Regions from separate parts of the Paraburkholderia sp. BGA-UO-ETr-F12 genome, predicted to be linked through region 2. Evidence: predicted binding sites of a transcription regulator. Region 2 holds the regulator's gene; each other region holds the start of a gene.
The links. Region 2 encodes LexA, which represses DNA repair genes until DNA is damaged. Its sites were predicted from a motif close to ACTGTATNNNNATACAGT; they were not measured.
Positions count from the first base shown of each region.

Region 1: a site for LexA is predicted at 2,625-2,642, ahead of imuA (translesion DNA synthesis-associated protein ImuA). Genes of this name have one in related genera too.
Region 3: a site for LexA is predicted at 2,533-2,550, ahead of AC57B6_RS35130 (CppA family protein). Genes of this name have one in related genera too.

Region 1 is NZ_JCAQOZ010000031.1:43,865-48,218, reverse strand. It holds gene AC57B6_RS14850 (error-prone DNA polymerase) at 1-497, opposite strand, end outside; gene AC57B6_RS14845 (Y-family DNA polymerase) at 504-1,973, opposite strand; gene imuA (translesion DNA synthesis-associated protein ImuA) at 1,903-2,610, opposite strand; gene AC57B6_RS14835 (hypothetical protein) at 2,759-2,968, shown strand; gene AC57B6_RS14830 (hypothetical protein) at 3,202-3,417, shown strand; gene AC57B6_RS14825 (ParB-like protein) at 3,696-3,896, shown strand.
Region 2 is NZ_JCAQOZ010000019.1:1,854-6,207, reverse strand. It holds gene AC57B6_RS07755 (sulfate ABC transporter substrate-binding protein) at 1-1,048, opposite strand, end outside; gene lexA (transcriptional repressor LexA) at 1,364-2,014, shown strand; gene AC57B6_RS07745 (hypothetical protein) at 2,072-2,422, shown strand; gene AC57B6_RS07740 (DUF2939 domain-containing protein) at 2,530-3,198, shown strand; gene AC57B6_RS07735 (universal stress protein) at 3,353-3,820, opposite strand; gene nodI (nodulation factor ABC transporter ATP-binding protein NodI) at 4,086-4,354, shown strand, end outside.
Region 3 is NZ_JCAQOZ010000066.1:339,986-344,339, forward strand. It holds gene AC57B6_RS35110 (DUF993 family protein) at 1-81, shown strand, start outside; gene AC57B6_RS35115 (Dabb family protein) at 69-503, shown strand; gene AC57B6_RS35120 (sugar phosphate isomerase/epimerase family protein) at 418-1,269, shown strand; gene AC57B6_RS35125 (Gfo/Idh/MocA family protein) at 1,309-2,277, shown strand; gene AC57B6_RS35130 (CppA family protein) at 2,576-2,857, shown strand; gene AC57B6_RS35135 (DUF2471 domain-containing protein) at 2,886-3,290, shown strand; gene AC57B6_RS35140 (NAD(P)H-dependent flavin oxidoreductase) at 3,337-4,354, opposite strand, start outside.

The sequences.
Region 1 (4,354 bases), on a different contig from region 2:
AATGTGTCGTCGAGCCACTCGACCTGTGCAGCGAGGACATCCTCGTTGGCCGGTAAATCCGGCACAAGAATGGCGAGGCAGTCCGGCATCCCGCGAAGGTGCCGGTATTCCTTCTCGGGGCGCGAGAGGTCCTGTGGCGTCAGGCGATATTCGCCCTTGGCGGCCCGGGTACGGGCAAGCGTAATCAGCTCGGACAGGTTGCCGTACCCCTCGCGGTTTTTGGCAAGCAGGATAATTCCGAATGCAGGCGAGCCATCGGCATTGACCAGTCGGAAAAACGAACCGACGATAAACGGCAGCTTTGCTTCCTTCGCCGCGACATGCGCGCGCACAACACCAGCCAGCGAACATTCGTCCGTGACCGCGAGTGCTGAATAGCCCAGCTGTGCCGCGCGCTCAGACAGTTCCTCGGCATGGGAAGCGCCATGCAGGAAGCTGAAATTCGAGAGGCAGAAAAGCTCGGCGTATGCCGGCAGCACGTTGAACGTTGTGTCCATGGTGCATCAGCCGAACAATCCGTGAAGGAACCACCGCTGCTCTTCCTCCGCGTCGCGGCTGCTGACACGCTCGCGGTATATCCAGTAGCAGCTCTGGTCGTCCGCCTGCGCCACGAAATAGTCGCGCGTTGCGAGTTCGCCATCGAACCAGCCAGCTTCGATACGTTCACCGGGCGACACCATCCGCAGCGGAGACCCATAGAAGGGACGATGCTGACGCATAAGCAGCCGCACCGGACTGTCCAGCATCCAGGTGGGTCTTGGCAGACCGAGCGGAAGTGGTTCCTGCTTCGACCTGAGCGTCACCGGCACCCAGCGGTTGGCGACCTCCGGGCGATGGTCAGCGCTCGGCGCGGGACGCAGAACGTTGTCTTCGCCGAGCCGCGCAACGAGCAGCTCAAGAAGACGTGCGTGGTCTTCCTTTGAACCTCCCGGTTCCGGGAACAGCGTGTCGGAAGCCGGCGCCGCAGACTCCACTTTTGACGCATCGAGCCGCAGCGCGATTACCGGAGCAGACAGCTCAATCCGGTGCAACCGCTCCTTCAGTAGCCTGACGAGATGCTCCTCCTTCCATGTCGGCTCGCCCAATGCGATGTCGATGGCCGTCGGCTCCACAGCGTCGCGCCCACGTTCATGTTCGAGCAGCAGCCTTATAGCCGTGACCGCCAACTGCTTGGCGCAAAGCCAGCCGCACAGTTGCACAATGAGTCGATGGGCACCGAAGGCTGCGCCGTCCGCATCCTCAAGGCGGTCAGGCATTTCGATACGTGCGGAAAAAGTCGGTGGCAATTCTAGCCAATCAAAGATTTCGGGCGCGGTGCCAAATGCACGGTCGAGCGAGTCGAGCAGATGTTCACCACATCGACGCTGCAAGCCGGCGCGTGGCAAACGCCTGATGTCAGCGATGGTCTCGCAGCCAAGTCCGGAGAACCAGTCTCCGAACGGACGAACTTCTGGAACGGCCATCATCGGTAGTGCGGCCAGTCGTTGCTCGAGCGATGAGAGCTTGAGCGCGCGGCGGTTCCCGAACTTTGCAAGTAGCCATGCACCCTGGCCGGTCGGCGCAGCGCTGATGCGCGCGGTAAGCCCAAGTGTTCCGAGAACAGTCTTCGCTTCCCGGCACAACGCGAGCAACCCGCCAAAGAGACGCAGACTCGCGCCGACCTCCACCACGACCGTCGCTTCGTCAAGCAATGCGACCTCAGGTGAAAAGCGCATCAGGGCGATACCCACCTCGCGCTGTGCCGCCGCCTCCCTGGCGGCGTCGCGTTCATGCATCTCCGTTTCCGGCGACAGTGTCAGCACGCCACCGCGCTTCATTCCGAGGCGCACGCCTGCTGCACGTGCCGTGCTGTCGGTAATGACCACTTTGTCTTTCTCCAGGACTGCACTTCCGTGGGCAGGCTCAGACGACCACTTCGGTCGAAACACCTCGAGCGGCAACTTCGGCAAGTGGACGGCGAGAAAGACGCGCATGTCGGGAAAGCAATACAGGTGTGGGTTGAAGGGGAATCGACAGAGGCTCTGCGCGTGCTGGCCCTCGTCGTTTCACGATGTCGACGGTCAAACCGTCGGCCGATGGTCTTAAAGCGAGCCGCAACACGGCGGGCGATGAATCCTGTGCCGCTGCCAGAGGCCTGACCATCACGAAGAGTGTTTCGGATGACTGCGCCGCCAAATGCAGGCGGCGCAGCGATGAGGCCTGCGCATATTGCGCCCAGAAGATGAGCGCACCGCAACTGCCTGCCCGCAGAATCTGCTCCGCCGACCAGAGCGCATCGGCGGTCTTCTGCGCTTTCACCCGCAATACCTGGTCAATGGGAAGCCCGATGTAGCTGAGTCCGAGTCCGTCCGGGGTATGCGGCGGCTGAACGAAGGCGACAGGCCGATTGCCCGCGGCACTCAGCGCCGGCCGCAGCAGCCGCAATTCGCCCACGCCGGCTTGCTGCAGCATCAGGTCGACAAGGGCACCGACCGGCCACCCCCCACCGGGAAGCTCGGCGGACAGCACGGGATAGCCGGTCTCAACGACCCGCCCACGGCCACGCGCGAGCTGGGACGCACGCCACAAGGACGGGTGTATCTCTTCGGCCGTGACGGTAGCGCTGGACATGGGGCGTCAAAAAACCTGTATATTTATACAGTATCGTACACGCAAATTCGTAGGCGTGAACTGTCACTTTTATTTGAGAAACGACGGCCGTGCGTCATCTATCGCTCGGCCTCATGTCCTGCTTCCATTGCTCAGAGGAGGTTCCACCATGAGAGCAGATGAATGGGTTCGGGAGGCCGAACGCGAATCGAAGCTTGTTGATGCCCTGTATAAGGCGCGTCATCTTATTTCGATGCACAACGGCATGACCGTCCGATGCGACGGCGAAGAATGGGCACTTGATTTTGGCCAGGAGTTGATGACGATTGATGCTGCGTTGAAGGCCGCTGGAATTAACATTCCGCGTCTACGGCAGTAGGCTAGTTTTCGGGCGCACTCTGTCGCTTGCCAGCGCGGGTAAGTTCAGAGTTTTCTCGGCCCTTTAAACAATCTCGCTCAACTCACTAGCGCAGGTGTCGCGGTCGAGCTGTCAAAGGCTCGACTCGTGTGACTCAAGGATATCAACCCCAGTATCCGTCACCACCTGTCGAAACCGTCACAGTCTCAATGAAGAGCGGCATTTGGCTCTTACCGCATTACTGGAGACTCGACATGGCTGAGAATTCGCATAAACCCGGTGAAATCGTGAAGACTTCTGGCATCTATGCGGTCGTTCACGAGGACGGCAAGGACACCTTCGAAGTTACCTGCGTCGAGAGCGAGCATTTTCCGCCCACTCGCCGGGGGAAAGGGGTGCATTATGAATTAAAGTACGCGGCAACTCATTCTCACAAGCATAGCGAACTGCAAGGGACAGAGGCGCGCTAGTTATCGATGCCGTGGGAGCGCGTGCCCGCCGCAAGGCGCCGCAGGCTCCCCTCGCCGGGAGAAGGCTCCTGTCTGCGATAACTCATCCCGGGTACCTTAGCGACGGCGCGTGGGGCAGACGAAGCAAGCAGCGCGGAGGGATGCATGAAAACTTCTGCAATCGACTGTCTTAGACCCACCCAGCTGACCCACGGTATGCGCGAGATACCCGCCAAGACAAAAATCTACAGGTCGCTCTCAACCTGTCGGCGCTGTCTGAGACCGACTGCTGGCTCACCATGGAAAACAATCGCTGGGCCTATCCCTGTGACACCCGTGGTCAGCGGGTGCCGTCCGACGAAATGTGCCAGCATATCTGGGAATTGGACGCTGACGAGTTTCGCAGTCTATCTACGGCAGTACGGGATGCGGGCGGCTATAACAAGACGTCGGTTCCGCTGGAAGAATTTCTTGGGCCGACTTCTCCCGACACCCGATAGCGACGCTGCTTTCGACAAGCTGGTAAAGGAAGGCCCAAGCTATAGCCAAGAGTAAGCGCGGACCGCCCGGCTTTAAGGGGTTCAGGTCGAGATGGCGATAGTCGAAGCCAACTACACGCGCTGTTGGGTTAAATGTGATGTGCACCCGACAATTGGATTAGTTGGGTTTTGTCTTTCGGTCCAAGCTGCGTCGGGTTGTCTGCTCGCTTGCGTTCAGACCGCCTTCGGATGTAACGCGGACATCCTATTCCGCCGAATTGCGGCTGTCGTTTCGGCGCCCAGCAGAAATACGAACGTGCTGGGTATGGGGCGCGCAACGGTCTATCAACACATCAGGGATTTACGGGGCACCGCCGCGTAGACATTGACCGCGCCAGCTATCGCGGCTGACCGACGCAAATAAGATGCGAATGCACTTCTTGGAAAAGCCGATGGGATTCTAGGACACAGCAACCGTC
Region 2 (4,354 bases):
ACTGCGGCGAGTAAATCGAATCGAACACACCGCCGTCGGCAAAGTGCGTCTTCTGCGCATTGGCCCAACCGCCGAACGAATCGTCCACCGTGTACAGCTTCAGCTTCGGAAACTTCGAGGTCAGCTCGGCCGGCACCTTGCTCGAACGCGGACGGTAGAAGTTCTTCGCCGCGATTTCCTGACCCTGCTCGCTGTACAGGAAGTTCAGATACGCTTCGGCCAGCTTGCGCGTGCCGTGCTTGTCGACCACCTTGTCCACCACCGCAACCGGCGGCTCGGCCAGAATGCTCACCGACGGCACGACGATCTCGAACTTGTCCGGACCGAATTCCTTCAGCGAGAGGAAGGCTTCGTTTTCCCACGCGATCAGCACGTCGCCGATGCCGCGTTGCACGAAGCTGGTGGTCGCGCCACGCGCGCCCGAATCCAGCACACCGGCATTCTTATAGAGCTTGCCGACGAATTCCTTCGCTTTCTGGTCGTTGCCGCCCGGCTGATGTTCGGCATAGGCCCATGCAGCCAGATAGTTCCAGCGCGCGCCGCCCGAAGTCTTCGGATTCGGCGTGACGATCGACACGCCCGGCTTGATCAGATCGTCCCAATCCTTGATGTGCTTCGGGTTGCCCTTGCGCACCAGAAACACGATCGTCGACGTGTACGGCGACGCGTTGTCCGGCAGGCGCTTTTGCCAGCCCTTGTCGATCAACCCCTTGTTGGCCAGCGCGTCGATGTCGTAGGCGAGCGCCAGCGTCACCACATCCGCCTGCAAACCGTCCAGCACCGAACGCGCCTGCGCACCCGAGCCGCCGTGCGACTGCTTGAAGGTGATCGTCTCGCCCGTTTTCGCCTTCCACTCTTTGCCGAATGCCTGGTTGACATCCTGGTACAACTCGCGTGTCGGGTCGTACGACACGTTCAGCAGCGTCGTGTCAGCTGCATGCGCCTGCGTCACGACGCCGGCCGCGGTCATCGTGCCGACTGCGCCGAAAGCGAGCGCCGCAATCAATTTTCTGGTCTTGCCTGCCAGCCCCGTGCCTTGATGGTTCATGCCAACTTTCTCCGCGTGGTGGTCCGCTGAAACAGCGTGTGGTGTTGTTTTGCGTCGCGGTCACGTGCACATGAGCCCCAACTCGAAGGGCAGTCTATCGAAGAGCTTTCATCATTAAAAATAATGTTTCTTCATTCTTTAATACGCAAAAGTGGTAACGACGGCCGGATAAGGCGTTGCGGCACGAAAACGGGTGTTGTGGCGTCCGTTTGCGGCGCTGGAGCGGCACCCCAAGGCACGAACTTAAAGTAAAGCTTGAATTGCGCGGAATACTGTATAAAAATACAGGCACCTGTTCATACATACAGTGGCGCCATGACCAAACTTACCGCACGTCAGCAGCAGGTTTTCGATTTGATCCGCCGGGCTATCGAACGCACCGGCTTCCCGCCCACACGGGCGGAAATCGCCGCCGAGCTGGGTTTCAGCTCGGCCAACTCGGCAGAAGAACATTTACGGGCGCTGGCTCGCAAGGGCGTGATCGAACTGGCGGCCGGCGCATCGCGGGGCATTCGCCTGCTTGGGGGCGCCGAAGATTCGCCGTACCAGTTCACGCTGCCGCACGCCAGCATCATGCAACTGTCGCTGCCGCTGATCGGCCGCGTTGCGGCGGGTAGCCCGATCCTCGCGCAGGAACATATCTCGCAGCATTACGCGTGCGACCCGGCACTGTTCTCGAGCAAGCCGGACTACCTGCTGAAAGTACGCGGGCTGTCCATGCGCGACGCGGGTATCTTCGACGGCGACCTGCTCGCGGTACAGAAGAAAAGCGAAGCTAAAGACGGCCAGATCATCATCGCGCGCCTTGGCGACGACGTGACGGTCAAGCGCCTGAAGCGCCGGCCGAACGGTATCGAGCTGATCGCCGAGAACCCCGATTACGACAACATCTTCGTTGAAACCGGCAGCGCGGAATTTGCGCTCGAGGGTATCGCCGTCGGCCTGATCCGCCCGGGTGAGTTCTAAGCCCTGCGCGTGCGCCAACCCAAAGCTGCCCCAACGTTGAATCGCCTGGAGAGACTCATGGAACGCCTTGCCCGCCTGCTGCCTTTTCGCCAGTTCGGTCGTCTGCGCCATCTGCGCAAGCTGGTGCCCTGTTCGCTAATCGATGCGTCCCCGGCCGGCACTCCATCGCTATCGCTGTTCGACGCACCGGGCGGAGAAGCAGGTTTGCCGTCCTCGTTGCCGGCTTTTGCGCGCGTGTCACTGAATTCCGGGCTGAATACGGCTGAACCCGCGCGCCGTGCGCCGGTGCGCGTCTATCATGGGCCGTCGCGGCTGATCATGGTCGGCACGGTAGACGCCGTGTGCCGCATGATCGATCGTTGCATTGCCGACGAAGCTAACGTGCACGGCGCGGTGTTCGAGGCATAAGCTGCACGGCGGGTGGGCTGCAACCGGCTGCCTCCATGCATCGCATGGGATCGTTTTTACGTGGCCGCGGTCCACGTTAGATGACACCTGATAGAGAGTCCCGCTCGATGGCAGTTTCAACTCGCACCAAACGTAGCGCCACCCGGCCGCTGATCGTCACTTTGATTGTGATTGTGGTGATCGCCGCATTAGGGTTCGGATATGCGTCGCCCTACATAGCTCTAAATAATCTCAAGCGCGCGGCGGACGCACGTGATGCGCAAACCGTCAATCAATACGTCGATTTTCCCGCGTTGCGCGAGAGCCTGAAACAGCAGGTCACCGGCCTGCTCACGCGCAGGCTCGACGGGCATGGCAGCGGTAATCCGTTCGCAGCGATTGGCGCCATGATCGGCGTGGCCTTGATCGGTCCACTGGTCGACGCTTATGCGACACCCGACGGCGTGGCGGCCTTGCTGAACGGCATGCCGCCGCGCGGTAACCCGGGCGAACGGCCGCCGGTTCCTCCTGCCGCGTCTGGGTCTGCACCGGAACCAGCCCCGCCTGTTGCGGGTAGTACGGGCAACGACGCGGCCAACAGCACAACCAACGGCCCAACCCATAGCGAGAACAACGCGACGCCACCGCAACCGCCGCAAACCACGGCGGGCTATCGCGGCCTCAACGAGTTCGTCGTCACATATCAGCATGGTGCCGGCGATGCGCGTTACTCGGCAATCTTGCAACGCGAAGGTTTATTCACCTGGAAGCTGGCTGCGGTCGATCTGAACGAGTGATCGTCCGGAGGGCGCATCCGGCGAACGTAACCGGGCCGAACGAATCACAATCTGGCTGATGCGCTCGCCCTGAACAAGCGAGCGCTCGGCTCAAATGACCCGTTTGCCCCGCTCAGCCAGATTCACCGGCCCTACGCCGTAATCCCGCCCTGCTTCAGGCCGCCTCTGCTTGCTGCTGCTCCTGCGCGGAAGAGCACGCTACCAGAATGCTGCACGAGATCCGATCGAGCAGCGGCGTATTGCCCGCGCCCATCCACCATCGTGACAGACCGGTTCGGCAACGATGGCCGACCACCACGAGATCGACATGCAGTTCGTTGGCGAGGTTGGCGATCTCGTCGATCGGATGGCCAAACGCAAAATGCCCTTGCGCGGCCACGCCGCGTTCGGTGAGCCAGTCCACGCCTTCCTGCAGAATGTCGCGGGCCGTTTTCTCGAAACTGCCGCAGGCCACATCGGTCAGCAGGCCGGCGCTTTGCGCAATGCTCGAGCGCATGTCGACCACCGACAGCAAGTGCGTTTCCGCTTTCAGATCCAACGCCAGGTCGGCGCCGCAACGTAACGCTTTGCGGCCTTCGCGCGAGCCGTCGTAGCACAACAGGATTTTTCGGTAGCTCGCCATGATTTATCTCCCATCCCGCGAGGAACGCGGTCTGAATGAATCATGGTGCGCCGCAATTCAGGTTGCAAGGGATGGAAAACGCTAAGTGCGCCCTAAACCGGTGCGTGCTGGATTCGGGCCCGATCCGGGGCGCTCGCGACCCTATGCGGCAGCGCAAGAAACACCATCGGGCCCATTCTGCGGCCGCCAACACCTCGCTGCCGATGCCATAGAATGGGCGGCCTTACCGGCTATTTGCCTCTTTTCCCGGAGCCTTGATCGATCCATGTCTGAAGCCGCCATTAAGTTCCACCAGGTCAAAAAAAGCTACGGCGAAAAGAGGGTCGTCGACGGACTGTCGTTTCATGTCAACAGAGGCGAATGTTTCGGCCTGCTGGGCCCGAACGGCGCGGGCAAGACCACCACGTTGCGCATGCTGCTCGGCATTGCCACACCGGACGCCGGCACGATTCGCCTGTGCGGCGAGCCGATTCCCGGCCGTGCGCGGATCGCGCGAGCGCGTGTTGGGGTCGTCCCACAGTTCGACAATCTCGA
Region 3 (4,354 bases), on a different contig from region 2:
CAGGCCGGCCTGTTGCGCGACCCGGGCGATGCAATCACTCGCATCCGGAGGGCCATGGCGCCACTCGGATGCACAGGCTGATCATGGCCCGATCTGGGGGACCTGTACGGCACATGGTGTTTTGCCGGTTCCGTAACGAAGTGACACCGGCATGCCGCCTTGCGTTCTTCGAGCAGATCCGGCGACTGACGGAAGTACCCGGCATTGCCTTCACCAACTTTCAGAGCGGGCCCAACGTATCGCCGGAAGGCTATGGCATGGCGTTTTCTGACGGCTTCATGATGGATTTCGCGAGCCGCGACGACTGTTTTGCCTACCTGGCGCATCCAACGCATCAAGCCATTGGGGCACGTCTTCTTGAAGCACTTGAAGACGGTGCGCAAGGTCTGCTCGTCTTCGATATCGATCTGGAAACCCATGAGAAACCTTCACGGAAGACTCGACCTGTGCTCCATCAATACCGCAACGCTGGGCCATCGGGAGCCACTCAGTCGCACGATTGATCGCATTGCCAAAGCGGGCTTTGGTGGGATAGCGCCGTGGCGCCGCGAGGTCGAGGAAGGCAATGTCGCGCAGCTTGCGCGGCAGATCAGAGCGCTCGATCTGACCGTGACCGGCTATTGCCGTTCGACCTATTTGCCGGCAGCGACGCCCGCCGAATTTAACGCCAATGTCGAGGCAAACCGGGCCGCATTGCGCGATGCGGCAATACTCGGGGCGCGTTGCTTCGTGATGGTGGTCGGTGGCCTCGTACCAGGTAGCCGCGATCTGGAAGGTGCGCGGACCCAGGTGGTGGACGGCATTTCGATGCTGATGGACACGGCACGCGAGTGCGGCGTACCGCTCGCACTCGAGCCTCTTCACCCTATGTACGCAGCCAATCGTGCCGTAGTCAACACCATCGCACAGGCAGTGAATATTTGTGAAACCGTAGATCCAGACCGGTCAGGGCTTATCGGCGTTGCAGTCGATGTTTACCACTGCTGGTGGGACCCGCAACTGACGGCGTCGATCGCAGCGGCCGGGCAAGCGGGACGCATTCTGGCGTATCACGTGTGCGACTGGTTGCACGAAACTAAAGACATGCTGCTGGATCGCGGAATGATGGGCGATGGGGTCGTCGATCTACCGTCGGTGCGTTCGTGCGTCGAACGCGCCGGATACGAAGGTCTGGTGGAAACCGAAATTTTTTCGGCGCAAAACTGGTGGCAACGCGAGCCCGGCGAAGTACTCGCCATCTGCAGTGAACGTCTGCAGACAGTTTGTTGACCGCGCTGCGTTAAACGACACGAACACACGGAGACAAAAATGACTGAAAAAATTCGCTGGGGCGTACTGGGCGCCGCAAAGATTGCCGACAACTTTGTCGTGCCGGCTATCCAACGCTCGTCCAACGGCCAGGTGATCACCGTCGCCAGCCGCGATCGTGACCGCGCCCAGATTTTCGCGACCAGGCATGGCATCGACCGTGTATTGACCAGTTACGACGAGGTCATCGCGAGCAAAGACGTCGACGCAATCTATATCCCGCTGCCAACGGCCAGTCACGTCGAATGGTGCAAGAAAGCCCTGCTCGGTGGCAAACACGTGCTGTGCGAGAAGCCGATTGCAATGAATGCCAACCAGGTGCTTGAGCTGATCGCCTTGCGTGACAAAACCGGCCTTGTATGCGGCGAAGCATTCATGGTGGCGCATCACCCTCAATGGGCTTTTGTTCGCGACAGCCTCGCTCAGGGAATGCTTGGCGAACTCACGCTGATCGAAGGCTCCTTCACCTACTTCAACGACGATCCCAACGCACTCAAGAACAATCTTGCACTCGGGGGCGGGGGTGTGCGCGATATCGGCGTCTACCCGGTCGTAACCACGCGTCTTGTGACAGGACTTGAACCGGTTCGCATCCAGGCAGAGGTTTTGCTCGATGCCCGTTTCGGCACAGACCGGTTCGCGCGATGCACGGCCGCGTTCCCAGGATTCTCGATGACGTTCTACTGCGGCACGCAACTGTCGCGCCGGCAGCACATGATCTTTCACGGAACCAAAGGCTGGTTAAGCGTTGACGCACCGTTCAATCCGGGCACATATGGCCCGGCGCAAATTCGCCTTCGCTCCGATGAAACAGCTCAAACACGCACCATTGAGTTCGGTGAGGTCGATCAATATCAGTTGATGGTTGAAGACTTTGCGAGCACGGTGCTCGGACAGAAAGCGAATCTGGCTTTCACCCTGGAAAATTCACTCGGCAATCAGCGGGTCATCGATCAGATACTTTCCTGAGCAGAAATCGCCAGCAGCGCTGCAAGCGCGCGTCGCCGCCCTCACGGCGCGCTACCGCTGTTCGCGCTCACGGCCTTCTGCGGACTCGCCATCACATACACGTCCGTGCGCTTTGACAGGTTGTAGTCGGCCATCGTCGGTCGTCACGGCGCCGAGCGCGGTCAGCGGCGCCGGGAGCTCCGCCAGCGAATCCCGCGTCATCGTCAGGTCTGTCTAAAGCCCCCTCGCGAAAATTGACTTGCATCCCCGCCAAATACTGTATAAATTTACAGTACTGTTTTTATATACAGGATCGGTCATGAACCAGCTCATCCGCATCTTGAACGACGGTGATCGCGAAACGCTTGCCTGGCTGCGCAAGCATGTCGGCGACGTGCGCGTAGCTGCCGCTGCGCGACATCTGGGAGGCAACGGCAAACCGTACCTGTCCGCCGTGTGCCGCTATCTCGGCGTACGTCCGCCAACACCTCATCAACAGCCCCGACCCGTGGCCGACTGTACGGTTGGCGATAACTATCTTGCGCAGATCCGTCTGCTGCTGGCAGAGCGCAACCAGGTGTCGTTGAAACATCAACGTTAATGCTGCGAGTCTTCAGGAAGATAACAAGATGATTAACGACGCTGCTCCTGATCGGGATGTCCACGACATCAATCCGGTCGCCCTCGAACGCGCACTCCGCAGCGCGTCGCTCGATCTCCAGCAAATCATTGCCACGGTCGCGGGTCGTCACCTCGACAATGGCCGTCGCCGTTACTCAAGCAGCGCGCAATTGCCGACGTGGCGGACACTGCTGACAATCGACGAACAGGTCTTCGAGAATCGGGGGTTCCTGGCAAGGCACAACGAGGCGGTGCGCTCAACGTTTGTCCGGTTTTGCGACAGTCGTTTGTCCGGGATGGATCTCGACGAACCCATCGACTGGCGACGTGACGACGACGACTTGCCAGTCGTGTACCTGCTTGCGCGCGCACTGGTACAGGCCAACGCTACCGATGTGGCCACTCAGGACTAGTGCGCCGATATCAGCCGTTGGTCGTTAACGCCTCACCGCATCGCCATCAGCCTTGCAATTCCTGAACGAGCGTCTGAACCAGTTGCGCGGCAGTCAGCTCGCGCGCCAGCGGCGCGCCCTGCCCCGCCCACTGCGCCGCGAACTCATGGTTGCCCAGTTTCGCTGCAGCCGCGTTCAATTGCTTGGCAGCGTCGTAGGCGACCGGGTACGCGGCGGGCACAGGCCTGCCCAACGATTCACCGAACGCGATGAGGCGATTGACCATGCCGCGTGCGGGCCGGCCGGACAGCACGCTCGTCAACCGGGTGGCCGCCGCCCGCTCGCTCCTGAGATTGGCACGGTAGCTGGCATTGGCGGCCGATTCGGGACACAGAATGAAAGCGGTGCCGAGTTGCGCGGCAGCCGCGCCGAGGTCCAGCGCCGCCCTGATTCCCTGACCGTCCATGATGCCGCCCGCGGCAATCACCGGCAGCTTCGTTCGCTGCACCAGCAAGCGGACCAGCACGGCGGTGCTTAGCTGTTCGTCGACGGCGTCCGGGTCGAACATGCCGCGGTGGCCGCCGGCCTCGATCCCTTGCGCCACGATCGCATCGACGCCAGCCTGCTCGCCAAGTTCTGCTTCACGGAGGTTGGTGGCGCTGGCCAACGTGGTGATGCCCGCGTCGCGCAACGCCTTGATGCGATCCACGGACGGCAAACCAAAGTGGAAGCTGACAACCGATGGACGCTGCTCGATCAGCAGATCGAACACCGCATCGTCATGCAGAAAGGTCGTGTAGATCTCATTGAGCGCGGCCGGAGGCTCAATCCCCGCCTCCGCGAACAGCGGCGCCAGGTAGCGCAACCATGCTGCTTCACGCGCCGCATCGCGCTCTGCGGGCGCATGGCAAAACACATTCACATTGAACGGCTCACGCGTCAGGCTGCGCGTTTCCTCGATCATTTTGCGCGCCTGATCAGCCGTGCTCGCACCGATTCCAAGGGACCCCAGTCCACCCGCATTGGAAACCGCGGCCGCCAGTTGCGGCGTGGAGACGCCCGCCATCGGCGCCTGAATGATGGGG